One region of the Paucibacter sediminis genome, then DNA from elsewhere that is predicted to be linked to it. Evidence: predicted binding sites of a transcription regulator. Region 1 holds the regulator's gene; each other region holds the start of a gene.

Region 1 (6,779 bases):
GGGCGGCCTGAGCCCGGCCGAGGAGGAGGCGGCGCGTGCGCGCGGCTTCGTGGCCGCCAAGCTGGGCCCGCGCATCCTGCGCGCCGATACCGCACCGCTGGCGGTGCTCTCCTGGCTGGCGCTGCAGTCGGCCTGAGCGCCGGCAGTTCAGTCGTTAGGTTCCGCGTTCGCGACCTCTGACCTGGGCGCGCGCGCCGAGCCCGCCACCAGATCGAAGCGGAACAGGCGGCACTCGATCGGGCCGTTCCACATCGGGAAGCGGCGCGACTCCTTCAGCCGCATCTTGGTGGGCAGCTTCATGTCGGGGCTCAGCATCCAGGCGGTCCAGCCGGCGCTCGCCTGCGTGTAGCCGCGCTTCCAGTGCGAGGCCAGGCGGGGGAAGAAGTCGTCGGTGGCGTCGCGCTGCTCCGAGCCGCTGTGCTCGCGCACCGCGGCCGCCTTGCCGCGCACCTCGATGCGCTCGCCATAGGGCGGATTCATCATCAGCGTGCCGGGCATGCCCTCGGGCAGCTGCGGCGCGGGGCGCTCCAGCGCGTCGCCGCCGTTGAACTGGATGTACTGGGCCACGCCGGCGCGCTCGGCGTTGCGGCGCGCGAAGTCCACCATGCGGAAGGCCACGTCGCTGGCGTAGATGGGCACGGCGGGCGCATGCACGCGTGCCTGTGCGGCGCGCTTGAGCTCGGCCCAGCGGTTCTGCAGGGGCTGGAAGGGCAGCTGCGCCTCGAAGGCAAAGCGCCGCATGATGCCGGGCGCCGCGCCGCTGGCGATCAGCGCCGCCTCGATCGGAATGGTGCCCGAGCCGCAGCAGGGGTCGTGCAGGGCGCCGCCGGTGTCGGGCGTGCCCTTCCAGCCGGCCGCGGCCAGCATCGCGGCGGCCAGCGTTTCCTTCAGCGGGGCATCGCCCTTGTCGACGCGCCAGCCGCGCTTGAAGAGCGGCTCGCCCGAGGTGTCCACGTAGAGCGCGGCGCGCTCCTCGCCGACATGCAGCACCACCGGCAGGTCGGGGGCATAGGTGTCGACGCTGGGGCGCTCGCCGGTGGCGTCGCGCAAGGTGTCGCAGATCGCGTCCTTCACCCGCAGGGTGGCGAAGTTGAGGCTCTTGAGCGGCGAGCGGTGGGCGGTGGTGTCGACCTTGATGGTGTGGCGCGGCGTGATCCAGCGCTCCCAGTCGACCTGGCGCGCCAGCGCATAGAGATCGTCCTCGTGGCGGTAGCCGCCCTCGATCAGCTCCACCAGCACGCGTTGCGCCAGCCGGCTCTCGAGATTGATGATCAGCACGCCCTCAGCTTCAGCGCGCACCGCGCAGCCGCCGCGCAGGGCCTCGATCTTGCCCTTGGGCAGCACGGCGCGCAGCTCCTGCTCCAGCAGGGCTTCGACACCGCCGGGGCAGGAGACAAACAGATTCAGGAGTTCGGCGCGGGACATGGCGGCAGGGGGCGGGAGAAAACGCCTATTGTCCCAGCTTGTGCGCCAGCGCCTCGAATTCCGCCAGCGGCAGCGGCCGGGCGAAGAAATAGCCCTGGAAGGCATGGCAGCCCTGGCCGCGCAGGGCCAGCATCTGGGCCTCGGTTTCCACGCCCTCGGCAATCACCGCCAGGCCCAGGCTGTCGCCCAGCTGTATCACCGCGCGCGCAATCGCCTGGGCATTCGGCTCGGTGAGCAGATCGCGCACAAAGCTCTGGTCGATCTTGAGCTGGTCCAGCGGCAGGCGCTTCAGATAGGCCAGCGAGGAATAGCCGGTGCCGAAGTCGTCCAGCGAAAAGCGCAGGCCCAGGCGGCGCAGCTCGCCCATCAGCGCGATCACCGCCTCCACGTCTTCCACCAGGGCGCTCTCGGTGAGCTCGAGCTTGAGCTTGTCGGTGGGCGCGCCGCTGCGCGCCAGCAACTGCTGCATGAAGCCCAGCAAACCCTTCTGCCGGAATTGGTGTGCGCTCAGGTTCACCGCCAGGCTGAGCCCGGCCAGCGCCGGCACCTGGGCCCAGGCGCTGAGCTGGGCGCAGCTTTGCTGCAACACCCATTCGCCCAGCTGGCCGATCACGCCGCAATGCTCGGCCAGCGGGATGAACTGGGCCGGCGAGATCCAGCCGCGCTGCGGATGCTGCCAGCGCAGCAGGGCTTCGGCGCCCAGCAGGCGGCCGTCGGCATCGACCTGGGCCTGGTAGTGCAGCTCGAACTGCTGGTAGTTCACTGCCTGGCGCAGATCTGCCTCCAGCAGGGCCAGCTCGGCCATCGCTGCCTGGGTCACCGGGTCGAAGAAGCAGAGCCGGTTGCGCCCCGCGGCCTTGGCCTGGTAGAGCGCGTGATCGGCGTGCTTGAGCAGCTCCTCGGCGCTGGACTCGGCCTCGCCCCACATCACGATGCCGATGCTGGGCGTGCTGTGGTGCGCGCTGTCGTCCAGGTGGTAGGGCTGGCCCAGCACGCGCAGCAGCTTCTCGCCGGCGGCCTCGGCATGCAGGGCGGCGCGGTGCGCGTCCTGGCCCAGATCCTGCAGCAGCACCACGAACTCGTCGCCGCCCCAGCGCGCCACCGTGTCCTCGGCGCGCAGCGAGGCCTGCAGGCGCTTGGCCACGGCCTGCAGCATGCGGTCGCCCATGCCGTGGCCCAGGGTGTCGTTGAGCGACTTGAAGTTGTCCAGGTCGATGAACAGCACCGCGCCCTGACGCGCGCCGCGCCGGCTCGCCGCCAGGGCCTGGTGCAGGCGGTCCAGCAGCAGGCGGCGGTTCGGCAGGCCGGTGAGCGGGTCGTAGAAGGCGAGCTGCTCGATCGCGGCCTCGGCGCGCTTGCGCTCGGTGATGTCGCGCGTCAGGCCGATGAACAGCGGCTCGCCGTCGCGCTCGATGTGCGAGACCGCCAGGCTCATGGGGAAGCTATGGCCGTCCTTGCGCAGGCCGTTGACATCGCGGCCCAGCCCGATCACGTGCGGCGCGCCGCCTTCCAGATAACGCTTGATATGTGCGTCGTGCAGGCTGCGTTCGGGTTCGGCCATGAGCCGGTTGACGTTGCCGCCCAGCAGCTCGCGCGCCTGGTAGCCGAACATGCGACAGGCCGCCGGGTTGATCGAGGCGATCACGCCATGGCGGTCGATGGTGATGACGCCATCGACCATGTTGTCGAGGATGGCCTGGGTCTGCTCGGCCTGGGCCTTCAGCGCCTGCGCGGCCTGCTGGCGCAGCCGGGCCAGCAGGCCGCGGCGGCGTTGCCAGAGCCACAGGGTCAGCGCGGCACCGAGCGTGAGCGCGCTGCCGAGCTGCAGCAGGGCCTGCTGCTGGCGCCGCAAGGGCGCTTCGACGCTCTCCATGGTGCGGCCCACCGCCACCAGCAGTTGCTTGTCGGCGCGCAGGCCGCTGGGGCGCACCGTGTGTGTGGCCACCAGGCGCTCATCGCGGCTGAGCAGGGTATGGCTTTGCTGCAGGCTGGCATCGCGCCCGGTGGCCAGATGCCGCTCCAGCAGTGAACCGGGCTGAGCCAACAGGCTGCGTTGCATCCATGCCGGGTTCTCGGGGGCGAGGGTAAAGAGCATGCCGTCCTGGTGCGCCAATGCCACCCAGGTCTGCGCCGAGGGTTGGACGGTTTGCAGCACCAGGCCGAAGTAGTGCGGATCCAGCAGGGCGATGACCAGACCGACCGGCCGATCGCCCTGACCGAAGAGCAGGCGCGCCAGACTGATGCACTGCGCGGCCAGCGGGTCCTGCAGCGGCGGCGACACATAGAGCAGACCCGGCTGGGGATGCGCGCCTAGCGCCTGCACGGCCCGGTGCTGGCGCAGGTCCAGCTTCAGCAGGTCGACGTGCGAGCTGGCCATGATCCGGCCCTGGGCATCCAGCAGCAGCAGCGCGCGCACGCCCGGCATGGCCTGGGCCAGGGTGCGCATCAGGGGCTCGCCGTCCTGCTGCAGCTGGGCCGGCCGCCAGCCGGGCGCTTGCGAGGCCACGGTCTGCAGCGCGGCATGGGTGGCAATCAGCTGCTGCGCGACGATGCCGTCCAGGGTGCGCACCAGGCCCTCGAGCTTCTCGCCCTCGTGGCGGCGCAGCGCCTCGCGTTCATTGGCCAGCCAGCCCAGCGCGAGGGCCCAGGCCAGCGCCAGCACCAGCGCCAGCAAGGCCCAGGCGCGCCAGCGCCTCCAGGCATGGACGGCGGGCAGGTCGAGGTGGGACGGGGCGGACATCGAGGGATGCCACGGTACCCAGTCCATGGGCTTCAAAGCTTGATGTTTCTCAATCTGAGGCCGGCTACATGGCCTTGCGCAGATTGGCCGGCGCGATCTTCAGTGCTTCGCGGTATTTCGCCACGGTGCGGCGCGCCACCTGGATGCCCTGCTCCTCCAGCATGCTGGAAAGCTGGCTGTCCGAGAGCGGCTTGGCGGCATCCTCGGCGGCCACGAACTGCTTGATGAGGGCGCGCACCGCGGTGCTGGAGGCATTGCCGCCCGCCTCGGTGTTGAGCCCCGAGCCGAAGAAGTACTTGAGCTCGAAGGTGCCCCAGGGCGTGGCCATGTATTTGGCGGTGGTGACGCGCGAGATGGTGGACTCGTGCAGGCCCAGCTCGTCGGCGATCTCGCGCAGCACCAGCGGCTTCATCGCCAGCTCGCCATGCGAGAAGAAGCCCTTCTGGCGCTCCACGATGGCCTCGGAGACGCGCAGGATGGTGTCGAAGCGCTGCTGGATGTTCTTGATGAACCAGCGCGCCTCCTGCAGCTGCGTGCCCAGCGGCGAATTGCTGACGCCGCCGCGCGTCTGACGCAGCGCATGGGCGTAGAGCTCGTTGATGCGCAGCTTGGGCATCACGTCGGGGTTGAGCGTGACGCGGAAGCCGCGGCCGGACTTGCGCACGATCACGTCCGGCACCACCGCCGCCGCCTCGCTGCGCGCGAACTGGCGGCCCGGCTTGGGCTCCAGCTCGGTGATCATGCCCTGGGCCTCGCGCAGCAAGGCCTCGTCGGCGCCGGTGAGCGACATCAGGCGCTTCAGGTCGCGCTTGGCCAGCAGCTCGAGGTATTGCTTGCAGATCAGGATCGCCACCACCTGGGCCTGGCTGCGCGGCTTGGCGCGCAACTGCAGCAGTAGGCATTCGGACAGGTTGCGCGCGCCCACGCCCACCGGCTCCAGGCTCTGCAACCACTTGAGCGCGCATTTGAGCGTGTCCAGCAGATCCTCGCGCGCCTCGGCATCGGCATCGCCCGAGAGCGCCTCGGTGAGCTCTTCCAGGCTGTCTTCCAGATAGCCGTCCTCGTTGAGCGACTCGATCAGCACCATCAGCGCGGCGCGGTCGGTCTGGCTCAGCTGCATGCCGGCGAGCTGGGCGTTCAGATGCTCCTGCAGCGAGATGCCGGGGCCCTGCTGTTCGGGGCGCTCGCCATCGTCGTCGCCGCTGCCGCTGCCCGTGCCGGGTGTTTCACGGATGCCGTCGAAGTCGTCGCGCTCGGTGCCGTTCTCCCAGTCGTCGCGCTCGGTGGTGCCGAAGTCGTCGCCCTTGATCTCGGCCACCGACTCGCCCTCGCCGCTGCTCTCCGCGCTGACTTCGGCCGCCGAGTCCTCGCGCTGCAGCGGCGCCGCCGCATCCAGGCGCACCGGCGCGGCCTCGCCAAACTCCTCGTCGGTTTCCAGCAGCGGGTTGCTGGTGAGCATCTGCTCCACTTCCTGGTTCAGCTCCAGGGTGGAGAGCTGCAGCAGACGGATGGACTGCTGCAGCTGCGGCGTCAGCGACAGATGCTGGGAGAGGCGTACCTGCAGCGACGGTTTCATCGCTTACATGCGGAAGTTTTCGCCGAGATAGACCTTGCGCACGTCCGGGTTCTCGACGATCTCTTGCGGGGTGCCCTCGGCCAGCACGGCGCCCTCGCTGATGATGTAGGCGCGGTCGCAGATGCCCAGGGTCTCGCGCACATTGTGGTCGGTGATCAGGACCCCGATGCCGCGCGCCTTCAGGAAGCTGATGATGCGCTGGATCTCCAGCACCGCGATCGGGTCCACGCCGGCGAAGGGCTCGTCCAGCAGGATGAAGCGCGGCTGGGTGGCCAGGGCGCGCGCGATCTCGACGCGGCGCCGTTCGCCGCCCGAGAGCGAGGGCGCCGGGCTGTCGCGCAGCTTCTCGATGCTCAGCTCGTGCAGCAGGGTCTCCAGCGCGGCATCGATGCGGGCGCGGGGCCAGGCCTTGCCATGGTCGTCGAGCTGCAATTCCAGCACCGCGCGGATGTTTTCTTCCACCGTGAGCTTGCGGAAGATCGAGGCCTCCTGCGGCAGATAGCTCAGGCCCAGGCGCGCACGCTGGTGGATGGGCAGGCGCTGCACCGGCTGGCCGTCGATGCGGATCTCGCCAGCATCGGCGCGCACCAGGCCCACGATCATGTAGAAGCTGGTGGTCTTGCCGGCGCCATTGGGGCCCAGCAGGCCCACCACCTCGCCGCTGTGCACGTCCACATGCACGTTCTTGACGACGCGGCGCACGCCATAGGTCTTTTGCAGGCCTTCCGCCTCCAGCCGGCTGGGCGCGATGCCGGTCTCCAGCGCCGGGGTGTGCTGCGTCATGAAGGCTTGCGCGGGCTGGTCTGCAGGGTCGGGCTGGTTTGCAGCGGCAACGGGGCGGAGGCGGCAGGCGCCGCGCTGCCCTCGGCGGCGCTGGCGGCCCTGGGCATCAGCACCACGCGCACGCGGCCGCTGGGATGCGGCGAGGCCAGGCCGCCGTCGACGCTGAAGACCTCGCTGCGGTTGTCGTAGACGATCAGCGCACCGGTGATCTCGTCGGCCACCGCGTCGCCGCGCACGCGGCGCACCACCGCGTTG
Region 2 (6,779 bases), 680 kb from region 1:
CCCGGCATCCATCATCAGGCCGAGCTTGAGGCCGCGCAGCGGCGGCATGTCCTGCTCGCCCAGGGCCAGCCAGGGGATGTTGTCCTGCCAGGGCAGGCTCATGCCGTCGCGCCAGTCGGGGCGGCTGAGGTGGGCCATCAGCTGGGCGGCGTCGGCCACGGTGCGCGTCATCGGGCCGGCCACGCGGCCGGCGAAGGGCGGCTTGATGGGGATGCGGCCCAGGCTGGGCTTGAGGGTGAAGATGCCGCACCATCCGGCCGGCAGGCGCACCGAGCCGCCGATGTCGGTGCCCACATGCAGGGGGCCGTAGCCCGCGGCCGCGGCGGCCGCCGCGCCGGCGCTGGAGCCGCCGGGGTTCTTGCCAAGGTCCCAGGGGTTGCGGGTGAGCGCATGGAAGCTGGAGAGGCCGGAGCTGAGCATGCCGTAGTCGGGCATGGTGGTCTTGGCCAGCAGCACCGCGCCGGCCTCGCGCAGGCGTGCGGCCGGCGGGGCGTCCTCGGCCGCGGGCACCAGCTCGGTGGCGGCGGTGCCCAGCGGCATGGGGGTGCCGCGGGTGGCGATGTTCTCTTTCAGCGTGGCGGGCACGCCGTCCAGGCAGGCGCCTTGCGGGCCCACCAGCGGCTCGCCCTCCAGCCAGCGCGCCTCGGAGGCGCGCGCCTGCGCCAGCGCGGCCTCGGCGTCGAGCGCATAGAGCGCGTGCAGCTTGCCCTCCCAGCGCTCGATGTGGGCCAGCACCGCCTGCGTCACCTCCACCGGGCTGAGCTGGCGAGCGGCGTAGGCGGCCACCAGCTCGGTGGCGCTCCAGTCGTGCAGGGGGCGTGAGGGCATGTCGGGGCTCGTCATCGTGCGGTTCCTTCCCAGCTGAGCGCGGCCAGGTCGTTGGCAAAGATGGGCATGTCGGTCCACAGGCCCTTGAGGCCGCGCTTGGCCACCGTGATCCACTGCGGCTGGTAGAGGTAGGCGGCCACGGCGTCCTGGGCAATCAGGCGCTGGGCCTCGCCCAGCAGCTTGGCACGCTCGGCCTCGCGCGGCGCGTTCAGGATGCGCTGGTAGAGCGCGTTGAACGCGGCGCTCTCATAACCCCAGTAGTAGCCGGGCTTGGCGAAGTTGCCGAGGTCGTAGGGCTCCACATGGGCGATCAGGGTGAGGTCGAAGGCCTTGTTGGCATACACGCCGGAGAGCCATTGCGCCCATTCGATGTTCTCGATGCGCGCCCGGATGCCCACCTTGGCCAGCTGCGCCGCCACCACCTCGCCGCCCTGGCGCGCGTAGGGCGTGGGCGGCAGCTTGAGGCTCAGCTCCAGCGGCAATGCCACGCCGGCCTCCTTCAGCAGCGCGCGTGCGCGCTCCGGGTCGTAGGGGTTGATGGCGGTGGTGTCCACATAGCCCAGCGCGCCCGGTACATAGTGGCTGCCGATCGGCACGCCATAGCCATCGGCGGCGGCCTCGATGACGGCCTGGCGGTCGATCGCCAGCGCGATGGCGCGGCGCACGCGCACATCGTCGAGCGGCCTCTTGCGGTGGTTGATGGCCAGGATGGTCTTGGCGCGCGAGGCGCCCACCAGCACCTGGTAGCGCTGCGGCTGCGCCTTGAACTGCGCCAGGCTGCGCGCCGCGGCCACGCGCGGAAACACGTCGACATCGCCGCTCAGCAGCGCCGCCACCTGGGCCGCGGGCTCGGAGATGAAGCGGAACTGCACGCGCTTGAGCGCCACCGCGCCCGCGTTGTTGTTGTTTCGGTAGCCCGGCCAGGCCTTCAGCGTCAGGCTGGCGCCGCGCGCCCACTGCGCCAGCTGGTAGGGCCCGGTGCCGACCGGCTGCGTGGCATTGCCGGCGGCGCTCTTGGGCTCGACGATGATGGCGGTGGCCTGGCCCAGCAGGAACAGAAAATCGGGCTCGATGCTCTTCAGGCCAATCACCAGGGTGTCGGGCGCGGGCGTGGCCAGCAGCGCGATATTGGCGAACACGCGCTTGTCCTTGTTGGCGCTCTTCTCGCCAGCGGCGCGCTCGAAGGAAAACTTCACCGCCGCGGCGTCGCAGGGCTCGCCGTTGTGGAAGCGCAGCCCCGGGCGCAGGCGGAAGGTGTAGGTCTTGAGGTCGGGCGAGACCTCCCAGCTGCTGGCCAGCAGCGGGCTCACGCGCCCATCCGCGCCGATCTTGGTGAGGGTCTCGAAGACGTTGTAGTGCACGATCTCGGCAATCGCCGAGGCCGCGCCCAGCGTCGGGTCCAGGCCCGGCGGCTCCAGGGTCATGCCCAGCACCAGGCTGTCACGCCCCTGGGCGTGCGCGGCCGGCAGCGCCAGCATGGCGGCGGCACTGCTCAGCAAGACCTTGCGGCGTCGAATCATCCGGAACTCCTCACGACCGACGCATCTTGCCACGCGCTCACTCGCGCAGCCGCGGGTCCAGCAGATCGCGCAAGCCGTCGCCCAGCAGATTCAGCCCCAGCACGGTGAGGGCAATCGCCAGGCCCGGCCAGACCGCCAGCAGCGGCGCCTGGAACAGCCAGGTCTGGGCCTCGGCCAGCATGCGGCCCCAGGAGGGCTCGGGCGGCTGGCTGCCCAGGCCCAGAAAGGCCAGCGCCGCCTCCGCCAGGATGGCCAGGCCGAACTGGATGGTGGCCTGCACGATCAGCAGCGGCAGCAGATTGGGCAGCACATGCACCCAGGCAATCGCCAGCGGGCCGCGCCCGAAGGCGCGCGCGGCGCGCACATAGTCGTGCTGCCACTGCACCAGCGCCGCGCCGCGCGTCAGGCGCGCATACACGGGCACGCTGTGCAGGGCGATCGCCAGCACCGCGACGGCAAGACCTGGCCCCAGCGTGGCGGCGAGCAGGATGGCCAGCAGCAGGGCCGGGAAGGCATAGCCGAGATCGGCGGCGCGCATGATGAGCTCCTCGCACCAGCCGCGCCGCGCCGCTGCCAGCAGGCCCAGGCCAGCCCCCAGCAGCAGGCCCAGGCCGGCCGCACAGGCGCCCACCAGCAGGGCATTGCGCGCGCCCGCCATCAGCTGGCTCGCCAGGTCGCGGCCCAGGCCGTCGGTGCCCAGCCAATGGGCGGCGCTGGGCGGCTGCAGCTTGGCTAAAAGCTCGATCTCGGCGGGCGGCCAGGGCGTCCACAGCAGCGAGAGCAGGCCCGTCAGCGCCACCGCCAGCACGATGGCGGCGCCGGCGCAGAAGCCGCGATGGCGCCGCGCGCGGGGCCAGAAGCCGTTTGCTTGCATGTCAGTTATCCGCTCCGCGTTCGCGGCACCCGCGACGCATGAACCCGGTGCTCGGGCCGAGCGCCGGGCCGCCCCAAGCCGGCCCGCGCTGGCGATGTGCTTGCCGGTCAATCCGGCAAGCATCGCCGTCCCCGCGGGGGACCGACCGGGCTCGCCCACGTTCAGCGGGGCGAGATTGGGCGAGGGGCTGTTTTACTTCAGCCATGCTCGCGCTCCCTGCGCAGGCGCGGGTCCAGCGCCAGGTAGAGCAGGTCCACCACGAAGTTCAGCAGCAGCACCAGCGCCACCAGCAGCAGCACGCCATTGCGCAGCACCATCAGGTCGCGGTTGGCCACCGCCTGGAACAGCAGCCGGCCCAGCCCGGGCAGCTGGAAGATGTTCTCCACCACGATGGTGCCGGCCAGCAGATTGGCGAACTGCAGGCCCATCACGGTGACGATGGGGATCAGCGCATTGCGCAAGGCATGGTGCAGCAGGATGCGCGGCTCGCGGGCGCCGGCGGCGCGTGCGCTGCGCACATAGTCCTCACCCAGCACCTCCAGCAGGGCCGAGCGGGTGATGCGCGCCAGGATGGCGGCCTGGGTGAGCGCCAGCGCCAGCGCCGGCAGGGCCAGGGCCTGCAGCGCCGGGCCCAGGCCGCCGCCCTCGGCCGCGCGCCAGCCCGGGAAGCCCCCGGCCGCGACCCATTGCAGCTTCACCGCGAACAGCAGCATCAGCAGGATGGCAAACCAGAAGCTGGGCGTGGCCAGGCCCAGCTGGCTCAGCAGCATCACCAGCAGATCGCCCGGGCGGCCGCGCCGCGCCGCCGCATAGCCGCCCGCCACCAGCGCGATCAGCGCCGCCAGCGCCATCGCCAGCAGGGCCAGCGGCAGGGTCACCACCAGACGCTCGGCGATCAGCTCGGCCACCGGCGCGCCATAGGCATGCGAAAGCCCCATCTCGCCGCGCGCCAGGCCGGCCAGCCAATCCAGGTAGCGCAGCGCGGCGGGCCGCTGCAGGCCCAGTTGCTCGGCCAGCGCGGCCACCGCCTCGGGCGTGGCCTCACTGCCCAGCATCAGCTGCGCCACGTTGCCGGGCAGCACATCCAGCAGCCCGAAGATCAGCGCCGTGGCCGCCAGCAGGCTGATCAGCAGGCTGGCAATTCGCGGCAACAGGGCTCGTGGCATGGCGGTGGGTGGGGCGGCAGAGGCTGGCGGCACATTGTCACCGCGGGCGCGCCGCCCTCCCCGCGCCCGCGCCGCTTACTTGCCCGCCGCCTTGAGCGCCTGCGCCGCCTTCAGCATCGCGCTGACATGGCCGTCGGGGTTCATGCTGGCATGCACGGCGGCGATCTTGCCGTCGCGCGAGATCAGGTAGGAGATGCGGTCAGCCATGCCGGGCACGATCTTCAGCGCGGCGTCGTAGTCCTTCATGACCTTGGCGCCGGCATCGGCCGCCACCGCGAACTTGCCGCGGCAAGCCTCTGTGCTGAACTTCTTGAGCGTCTCGATGTCGTCGTTGGACATGCCCAGCACCGTCACATCCAGCGCCTTGAACTGCTCGGTGGCCTCGGAGAACAGGTGCGCCTCGACGGTGCAGCCGCTGGTGAAGGCCTTGGGATAGAAGTACAGCAGCACCGGCCCCTGCTTGAGGCTGGCGGCCAGGCTGAACTTGTAGGGCGCGCCCGCCAGCGCGGCATCGGCTGCGAAGTCGGGCGCCGGCGCCCCCACCGGCAGGGCGGCAAAGGCGGCGCTGCTCAGCAGCAGGGTGGCGGTGGCGATGACCGTGGCGCAGGTGGTCTTGAGACGCATGGCAGACATCCTTCTTTCGGAAGCCCGCATCATGCCCGGCCGCCGCGCCGGCTGCGCCGGCCAGCGGAGAAACCATGTGGCCGCGGCCGGGCATAGATGTAACAAGCAGCCGAAAACACTTGTCGACATTTCTTACACATGCAAGAGATCTCGATATTCAAGTCTTGATTCATAAGGATTTTCCCTTTGGCCCGCTATTTGCATCCCAGGGGCCGGGTCCTTTTCATCAACGCAAAAAAGTTACAAATGAACAAACTGAAGAGCCTCTGCGCCGCCCTGGTACTGGGTGGCCTGACCGCCGCGCAAGCCGGCCCGATCCTGATCGTGAATGGCATGTCCACCACGTCCGAGGTGGGCACCACCACCGCCGTGACCAACAACCTGCAGGCCCTGCACCTGGCCGTTGGCAATACCGTTACCGTGGCCGACAGCCTGCCGCTCTCGCTGGCCGGCTATTCGCAGGTCTGGGACGTGCGCTTCAACACCGGCCTCGACGCCGGCGCGGCGAACGAATACAGCGCCTTCCTGTCGGCGGGCGGTGGCCTGTTCCTGATGGGCGAGAACGCCAGCTTCATGAGCCGCAACAACTCCATCCTGTCGCTGATCAGCGGCCTGGGCGGCGGCAGCATCGGCTTCAACAGCTGCTACGACGGCTTCGAGAAGGTGTACGCCCCCTTCGACGGCCCGAACGCGGTGAGCAATGTGAACTACGCGGCCTCCGGCTGCTTCACCGGCCATGGCACCGGCAACTGGATCACCTCGCGCAACGACGGCTCGCTGGGCGCCGGCATTGCATTCGGCGTGGGCAGCCTGTCCGGCGCCAGCAAGGGTGCCCTGACCACCATCCTGGACGTCAACTTCATGATGAACCAGTACGACCTGCCGAACTCGCAGCAGCTGACCAAGAACCTGATTGGTTATGTGGGCGACCAGGTGGAGCCGCCGAACCGCGTGCCGGAACCCGGCGTGCTGGCCCTGGTGGGTCTGGCCGCCGCGGCAGCCGCCGTGGCGCGTCGCCGCAAGGCCGCCTGATCGGGCAAGCGCGGCCACGCGCCGCCAGCCCGCAACGCAACCCGCAGCCTCCCGCAGGCTGCGGGTTTTTTCACGCCCGGGCCTTCAATGCGAGGCCTGCCGGCGCAGGCGCCGATGCGCCGCGCGTGCATGCGGCACCCAGCCATGGCGCGCCCAGCGCCGCCACATCAGCAGGCCGCGCAGCCATTCGTCGGCGGCGTAGGCGATCCAGATGCCCACCAGGCCCAGGCCCAGCACCTGGCCCAGCAGCCAGCTGCCGCCGGCCAGCACCACCAGCATCGAGGCCGCACCGGCCAGCACCGGATAGCGCGCGTCGCCGGTGGCGCGCAGCGCGTTGATCACCACCAGATTGAAGGTACGGCCGGGCTCCAGGATCACCGTCAGCCACATCAGGGTGACGGCCTGGGCGACGATGGCCTGGTCGTGCGTGAACAGGCGCAGCAGCCAGGGCGAGGCCAGCGCCGCCGCGGTGGCCACCGCCACGCTCACCAGCAGGCCGCGCCCCAGCGCGCGCCGCACCAGCCGGTGCGCGGCATGCAGCTGGCCGGCGCCAATCAGATGCCCGACCACGATCTCGGCCGCGAAGCCGGTGGCCAGGCCGAACAGCAGCACGAAGTACATCAGCTGCGAGGCATAGGAATGCGTGGCCAGGGCGCCGGCGCCCAGCTGGCCGGCCACCGCGATGCTGACCATGAAGGCCAGGCGGTAGGCGATGTTCTCGGCCGCCCCGGGCAG
Region 3 (6,779 bases), 2.0 Mb from region 1:
CGTCACCACCACCGTCACCACCGGGTCGCGCACATATTTCCCAAGCTGCTTCTCGATTTCACGCGCGATCTGCACGGAATCCTTGCCCTGGACCGGCAACTCGTCGATCAGTGGCGTTGCAATCTTGCCGTCAGGGCGAACCGGCACCGCCATCGACAGCTCAGGATTTCGCCAAACAATTATGTTGAGGCTGTCGCCCGCGCCGACCACATAGCTGTAATCCTGCATGGACGCAGAAGAAGGCGCCGGCGGGAGATTGCCCGAGCTGGCGCACCCAGCCAACAAAGCCATCGAAGCAGGCACAAGCAACGCCCCCAGCACGCGCAAGACAGAAACGATTCTGGTATTCAAGGCAATTCCTCTCGTTTAACTTATGACCATTCGCGCGGCCACAGATGATCCACCGGCCGGCTAGGCTTTGATCGCTGGATCATGCCACAGCCTATCGACCCTTCCATATCCGCTGTTCAGGGGGTGGAAAAATGAGAGCGCGCAGAAGTGCACAGATCTGCGAAGCAGTGAAACCCGCCGCCTGGACGTGCTCGCGAGCCCGCACCGCGCGACGTTCCGCACCCACACCACGCCGGTCGGCGCAGCAAACACCTGGCGGCACACAACAGACGCTCAAGAAGTGCCGTATCGGCCAGGGGAAATAATCCCCATGGGGTCAAGCACGCGCTTCAGCTCACGCACGGTCTCCCAGTACTCCGCCGACACCTCCGTGATGCTGGCCATCATGTCTGTACGGGCGCGATAGACCTCAAGCCGGTGCTCCCGGATCAGCCCATACAGGGCGTCCGCGCAACGCTGCGCTGAGGCCACGGCGACCGGATCCGAGCGATCAAACAGCAAATTCGACACGGCAACCAAGGTATTCGCCATTTCGATATTGAGCGTCAGATACAGCGTGTGCTGGTGCTCTCGGGCGGTTTCGATCATTTTCTTGACGAACATCGCCACAAATTTACCGTCCATGGGCAATGCAGGGCTGATGAACAGTACGCCGCTGCTTGACTGCGCGAGCTGTTGTGCCGACAGATCGGTACGTCCGAACTTCCAGAGCAAATTGTCGACCGCCGCATCTGTCGGGATACCGGCAGCCAGGCCGTGTAGCGGCTTGATAGCAGCAATGGCCGCTGCGTTGGCCCGCGCCCAAGGGAGAAAGCGCAACGCATGCAGCACGGCATGCCCAAGCGCAAGCTTGCGATCATCCACCGTGGTCATCCGAGCCAAGCCGCCCACGCGCGCGCGGACCTCGGCCAACGCAGCATCCACCTGCCGCGCGGTACCAGCCACCCCTCCCAGGCTGGTCCATTCATGGGGAGCCACGCGCGCGGTCGCGCGCTGCACGGCGAGCTCCAACTGCCGGCCGCTGAGCCCGCATTCTGTCTGCAGATAGCTGTTCATGCCGTACTGCAAGCTGGCCTGTGTGCGCGCCTTGTTGCCGATATGCGTGACCGAGTCCATCAGCCGCTCGCGCTTGAGCGCAGCCAATACGTCAACAAACTCCCCAAGACGCTCCTGCGAACGCAAGGCCAAGGACACGGCAACCTGCCGCGGCGGTCTTGGCAACAGTTTGAAGCAGGCACTCGTTACCACGCCAAAATTACTCTGGAAGAACAGGCCGTCCAGCATGGGCCCCAAACCATAAGGGTGGCAATGACGCAAGGGCGAATCAACGCCCAACCGGCGAAAGCCGGTATGTATCAATTGCCCAGCACCGGTAACGACCTCCAGCCCAAACAAATCCTCCCGGCGCGGCCCCAAATAACCAACACCTCGATCCAATGCGTTTCCTATGATGCTGGTTGCGGCAGCCGACCCAGTGACATTGAACATCAGGCTCGGGCAATGCCGCTGAAGATGCTGGTGGAGGTCAGCCTGCGTCACACCGGGTTCAATCACGGCCACAGGGTTTAGCGGCGTGATTTTTTCCCGTATGGCTCGCATGCCGGACAAGTCCATCAACCGAGCCCCCGGGCGTACCGGGTCCGCGCCGCCATAACCCCAGTTCAACCCTGTCGAAACTGGATAAATCGCCTGCCTAGCATCACGCGCGGCAATCACCATGCGCTGCACCTCGTCGGTTGACGTCGGCCTCAGCACGTCGAGCAACGCCGGCCGCCCGCCTTCAACAACACCCTCTGCAGCTTGACTGGCCATTAAGAGCCCCATTCCAGATTTCTCACCCGCGCAAGAGTAACCAAAGTTCGCAAGGAATCACGCATTCCAAATGCACCGTTGGCGCAAAGAGATGTCGAGAAACTTTACAGCCACCCAATCCGCCCCTCCCGTTCAGGTCAAGTGCGCAGCCAAAAATCAGCATAAGTCTTTGATTCACAAGGAATTCACCACAAGCCTCCGAATCTTGGCACGATCCCTGCTTATTGAATGACGTCCGAGAGGGGGAAGTTCCCCGCAGATACAGGCAATCAAACTAGGAGAATCTCAGTGAGCAAGCTCTCTACCACCATCAAGGCTCTGGTCGCCGCAGCGGCCGTCGTTGGCGCTACCGCCGCCAGCGCTACCCCCATCGTCGGCTCGGCCAACTTCAGCTTCGGTTTCGTGAAGGTGACCGTCGGCAACATCGACTGGAATCCTTCGATCAACCCGCCGCCCAACGTCGTCAAGACTTATGGCACGTTTTTTACCTCCGGCGGCGGCAACTCTGGCTCGTTCGCTGCAGGCGCAATGGCCGGCTTGACTACCGGTGAAGTGCAGGACATGAGCAGCTTCCCGATTCCCGATGCGAACAATGTGCCCATCGGTTTTGGTCTGACCACCGACTTCCTGAAGTTCGCTGCGCAGCCCGGCTGGTCGTTTGACGTGCGCTGGCTGGCAGCCGGCAACATCGCTGGCGCGCCCTACTTCCTGACTCAACTGGGTGACAACGTCAGCGCCACGATCTCGATGAACGGCATCGCTTGCGACACCGGCGGCGACAGCGTGTGCGACGCCACCGATGACAAGACCCAGTGGACCGGCATTTTCAGCGCCCAGTACACCAACACCACCATCGCTGCCATGCAAGCGGCTCTGTTGGGCCCGGACGGTATCCCGTTCACGGGTGACGACGGCGCGCTGGACAACAACACCTGGTCGGCAACGATCGAGGCTCGCGCCATCCCCGAGCCGGCAACGCTGGGTCTGGTTGGCCTGGCCCTGGCCGGCCTGGGTCTGACGGCCCGCCGCCGCAAGGCCGCCTAAGTTGATGACTGGCCCGGCGTAGCCGGGCTGCCAATCGACAAAAAGCCCCGCGCATGCGGGGCTTTTTTATGCTGGCTCGGTGCTTGCGCGGCACGCCATCCACCAAGTAGCCCAGACCGTCAATCCAGTTTGGCCAGCAAGCTCAAGGCATGCTCGATGGGGATCGCATAGCTGATACCGGATGGCGAGCTCAAGGCCGATTCCTTGGTGCCTTTGACCAGCACCATGCTGACCACGCCAACGACCTCGCCGGACTGCAGGTCGAACACCGGCCCGCCGCTATTGCCGGGATAGGCGGTGATATCCAACTGCAGGATCTTGAAATCGCCTTGCCGCATCTGGCGTACCGCTCGCTCCTTGAGCAGCTTGGCATCGGGAGCGGGCAAGGCGATCGAGGTTTGGGCGGCCACGATGCCACGATGCGTGACATGCGAAAAACCGAGTGCCCCGCCAATCGGAAAACCCATCAACGCAATGTCTGACCCTTCCCGCGCCAGGCCCTGCAAGGAGAGCGTCAACGGGGGCAAGGCGGCACCTTCGATCCGCAGCACCGCGAGGTCGTGCACCTCGTCTGAGACAACCAGCGTTGCCGCGCGAAGCCGCCATTGCCGATCGGTATCCAGCACCTGAACCGCAACACGGCGGTCTTGGCGTGACGCGGACTCTTCCGAGATGACATGCGCATTCGTCAACACATGGCGACCGTCCGACACGGCAAAGCCAGTGCCCCGGAAACCAAATCGCGGACTGTCGAGCAAGCCAAACGTGCCAACCAAAACCACCGAGGGGCGGCAGCGGTCGATCAGATCCGGCAACGACGGCATAGCGGCGAGGGCCAACGGGCCCGCGGCAAGCCCGAATGCAGCCATGAGGCACGTGCGTCGAGCAGTTGAACGCGGCGCGCTCACAAATCGCCAGCTGTATGCCCAGTTTCAAGCGCGCTGACACAGCGCCGCCAAGCGGCGTCCGGCTCCACCAACTTGAAACCGTAGAAATCGACCGTGTCGGTTCGGTGATGTCGCACCGCAGCTACGTTCAACACCGAGCGCTCTTCCGCACCAAGCTCGATAAGGGCAACGCCATCCGCATGCAAGGGCACGGCGAGCTTGGACGTGGCCTGAAAGCCTGACAACGATATCTCGATCACCGTCAACATCAGGGTGCGCTCGCCATCGTTGACGGTCAGACGCAATTCAGCCGGACAACGCAGGGAAAAGCGTTGATGCCGCCGCATTGGATGCACGGCCACCGGCGAACCGCTGAGCATCGGCAAAACCCGACGATACTCTGGCTGATCGTAAATAGACCAGAGCAGTGCCTTGCGACGATCGTCAAGCTTGGCAAATACGTCACTGCGTCGATTGAAAAAGTAATCCAAGGTATCCGGCGTCAGTACCGGATCGTTGGTCGTGAAATACCTGCGCTTCGGGAGTTTGATATTCGGCAACCGCAGGGTCACGAAATACTTGTACAAATTCTTGCTCAGGCGCCGCCGCCCATAAACCTGCCGAAAGATCCCGCGCGCGCGCGAAAGATCAAGCGAAGCACCCACCGCCGGCGCACCATTGGCGAAGTCGTAGTTCTCGACCACGCGTTCCTGCAAGCGTTCGAAGAACAGCAGCGATTCATACAGTTCGATACGCTCGGGATTGACCGCGATGACGAGGTGCCTCGTATCGAAGAACTCCGTGCAGTACTCGTACATGAACTTCATCAACGGGAACAGAATCGCGCCGCCGGTCTTGCGAAAGTCAGGATGTACCGCCAACGCCGAGATTTCGGCAATCTGCCCCTCTTTCGCGCGGACGTCACTCAAATCGAACACCGATTGAAGTGGAAAACCGAACACGCCCTCACGAATCATGGACATGGTGCCGACCACGCGCCCGTCGTACTTCGCGCACAGTGTGGTCGTGGTTGGCAGGGCGTGATACATGGTCACACGCATGCCCGACTCGGCCGGCTTCATAAAGCCGCTGGCGACATAGGCGTCATGCAAGATCTTGAAGCAATCCTCGATCTCTTCTTGGCTCTCGGCAACCTTCAGTTCAAGCCGCGGATCAGGATCCTGATCGCATTCAATCATGGCCCGATAGATACTAAACCGGGTCTGTCGAGGCAAACAGGAAAACACATGCCGCAGCATGTGGCGGAACCTTTTGCGTAGGCTCGCTTGCTTGATACCGCTCATGCCATGTCCCGATATGCCAGCATTTTTCTCACATTGAACCGAGCAACTTCTTTACTTCGTCCTGCTGGCCAAACTGATCACCAGCCTCAAGAAGCTTGGATAGCTCAGTACGAGCCTGTTCCTTCTTCCCCGTCGCAAGATAGTATTGGGCCAAATGCAGGCGCAACTGATGCTGCGCCGGCGCCAAAGCGACCGCACGCTTCTGAGATTCGATGGCGGCGTCAAATCGTTTTTCGCTGGCCAAGATCGAGGCGTGTGTATCAAGAATATCTGCCGAGTCCGGCTTTATTTTTAGCGCGCGCTCCACGTAGTCGAGCGCACCCGGTTTTCCAGCTTTCTGCAGCGCCCAACCCAGATTATTCAGGGCCGCCACATGGTCAGGTTGCAGCTTGATCACCTGCACATACCGCCGCACAGCCTGCTCATAGTCACCCGCGCCGAGTGCAGCATCACCTAGGTAAGACAGAAAGGTCGAGTCCTTGGTCCATCTGGCGAGAAACGCCTCTTCAAAATTCCGAGCTTCGTCGCGCTTGCCTGAGGACAACAGAACGCGATGAAGTTTGATGGCCGTTTCTGCGCTGTCGTGCTTCTTCAGACTGGTCTGAAATGCTGCGACCGCGGCAGGGAAGTTCCGCAGATAGCTCTCCAAATCGCCGCCAACATCCCAAACGGCGGCATTCTGCGGCTGTTTGGCTTGCATGGACGCGATGATGGATCTGGCTTCGCCGGACTTGCCATCAACGGCAAGCAATCCGACCAACGCCGACTGAACATCCAAATTGTCAGGAACGATCTCCAGCGCACGACGAAGTTGGCTGATCGCGGATCGCGTGTCTTTGAGAGTGGCGTGGAGTTCGGCCTGTCGAATCGCTGCAAGTGCCGAGTTCGGTTGCAACTTGGCTAACTGCCCATATGCCTGACTGGCGGCGGTGGCGTCCCCGGCGAGCATCTGCGACCGCCCCAGCAAGTCGATCAGGGAAGCGTTGTCGGGCACGGCCTGGATCGCTGCCTGCGCGGCGACAACCGCGTCCCTGGGCTGCCCCGCCTCGAGCAATGCATTGATTTGAGCGATACGAGGCGCAGGCTCTGACGGATGCAGTTTGATGGCCTCAAGAATCAAACGCTGCTGCTCGTCGGCGCTCGCTCCAGCCTGCGCACGCAAGACGATGATGGACATGCGTGCATCCACTGCCTTAGGGTCTGCCTGCAGCACGCGCTCAAAACGTCGCAATGCCGGTTCCGGCTTGCCATCCTGCAGGTCCAGCCGGCCCAACATCATGGCGGCCGTAATATCACCTGCAGCTCGCTTCATAGCCAGCTCAAAGGCGTCGCGCGCCTTGTCTCGATTGCCCTTCAGCAATTCCAGCCAGCCGCGCAGATC

Evidence for each region. Region 1 encodes sigma-54, which starts transcription at its own class of promoters, with help from an activator protein. Its sites were predicted from a motif close to TGGCANGNAANCTGCTTT; they were not measured.
Region 2: PFX98_RS08580 (PEP-CTERM sorting domain-containing protein) is a predicted target of sigma-54. The motif match lies at 5,200-5,217, and genes of this name have one in related genera.
Region 3: PFX98_RS21050 (PEP-CTERM sorting domain-containing protein) is a predicted target of sigma-54. The motif match lies at 2,370-2,387, and genes of this name have one in related genera.

The regions. Positions count from the first base shown of each region.
Region 1 covers NZ_CP116346.1:1,206,845-1,213,623, reverse strand. The annotation lists gene PFX98_RS05510 (16S rRNA (uracil(1498)-N(3))-methyltransferase) at 1-136, shown strand, start outside; gene PFX98_RS05505 (THUMP domain-containing class I SAM-dependent RNA methyltransferase) at 148-1,425, opposite strand; gene PFX98_RS05500 (bifunctional diguanylate cyclase/phosphodiesterase) at 1,451-4,165, opposite strand; gene PFX98_RS05495 (RNA polymerase factor sigma-54) at 4,230-5,741, opposite strand; gene lptB (LPS export ABC transporter ATP-binding protein) at 5,745-6,524, opposite strand; gene lptA (lipopolysaccharide transport periplasmic protein LptA) at 6,521-6,779, opposite strand, start outside.
Region 2 covers NZ_CP116346.1:1,887,951-1,894,729, reverse strand. The annotation lists gene PFX98_RS08605 (amidase) at 1-843, opposite strand, end outside; gene PFX98_RS08600 (ABC transporter substrate-binding protein) at 840-2,348, opposite strand; gene PFX98_RS08595 (ABC transporter permease) at 2,386-3,222, opposite strand; gene PFX98_RS08590 (ABC transporter permease) at 3,420-4,388, opposite strand; gene PFX98_RS08585 (peroxiredoxin) at 4,464-5,012, opposite strand; gene PFX98_RS08580 (PEP-CTERM sorting domain-containing protein) at 5,259-6,044, shown strand; gene PFX98_RS08575 (MATE family efflux transporter) at 6,129-6,779, opposite strand, start outside.
Region 3 covers NZ_CP116346.1:4,542,342-4,549,120, forward strand. The annotation lists gene PFX98_RS21040 (XrtA/PEP-CTERM system exopolysaccharide export protein) at 1-291, opposite strand, end outside; gene PFX98_RS21045 (FAD-binding oxidoreductase) at 625-2,163, opposite strand; gene PFX98_RS21050 (PEP-CTERM sorting domain-containing protein) at 2,452-3,207, shown strand; gene PFX98_RS21055 (S1C family serine protease) at 3,327-4,076, opposite strand; gene PFX98_RS21060 (GNAT family N-acetyltransferase) at 4,112-5,398, opposite strand; gene prsT (XrtA/PEP-CTERM system TPR-repeat protein PrsT) at 5,427-6,779, opposite strand, start outside.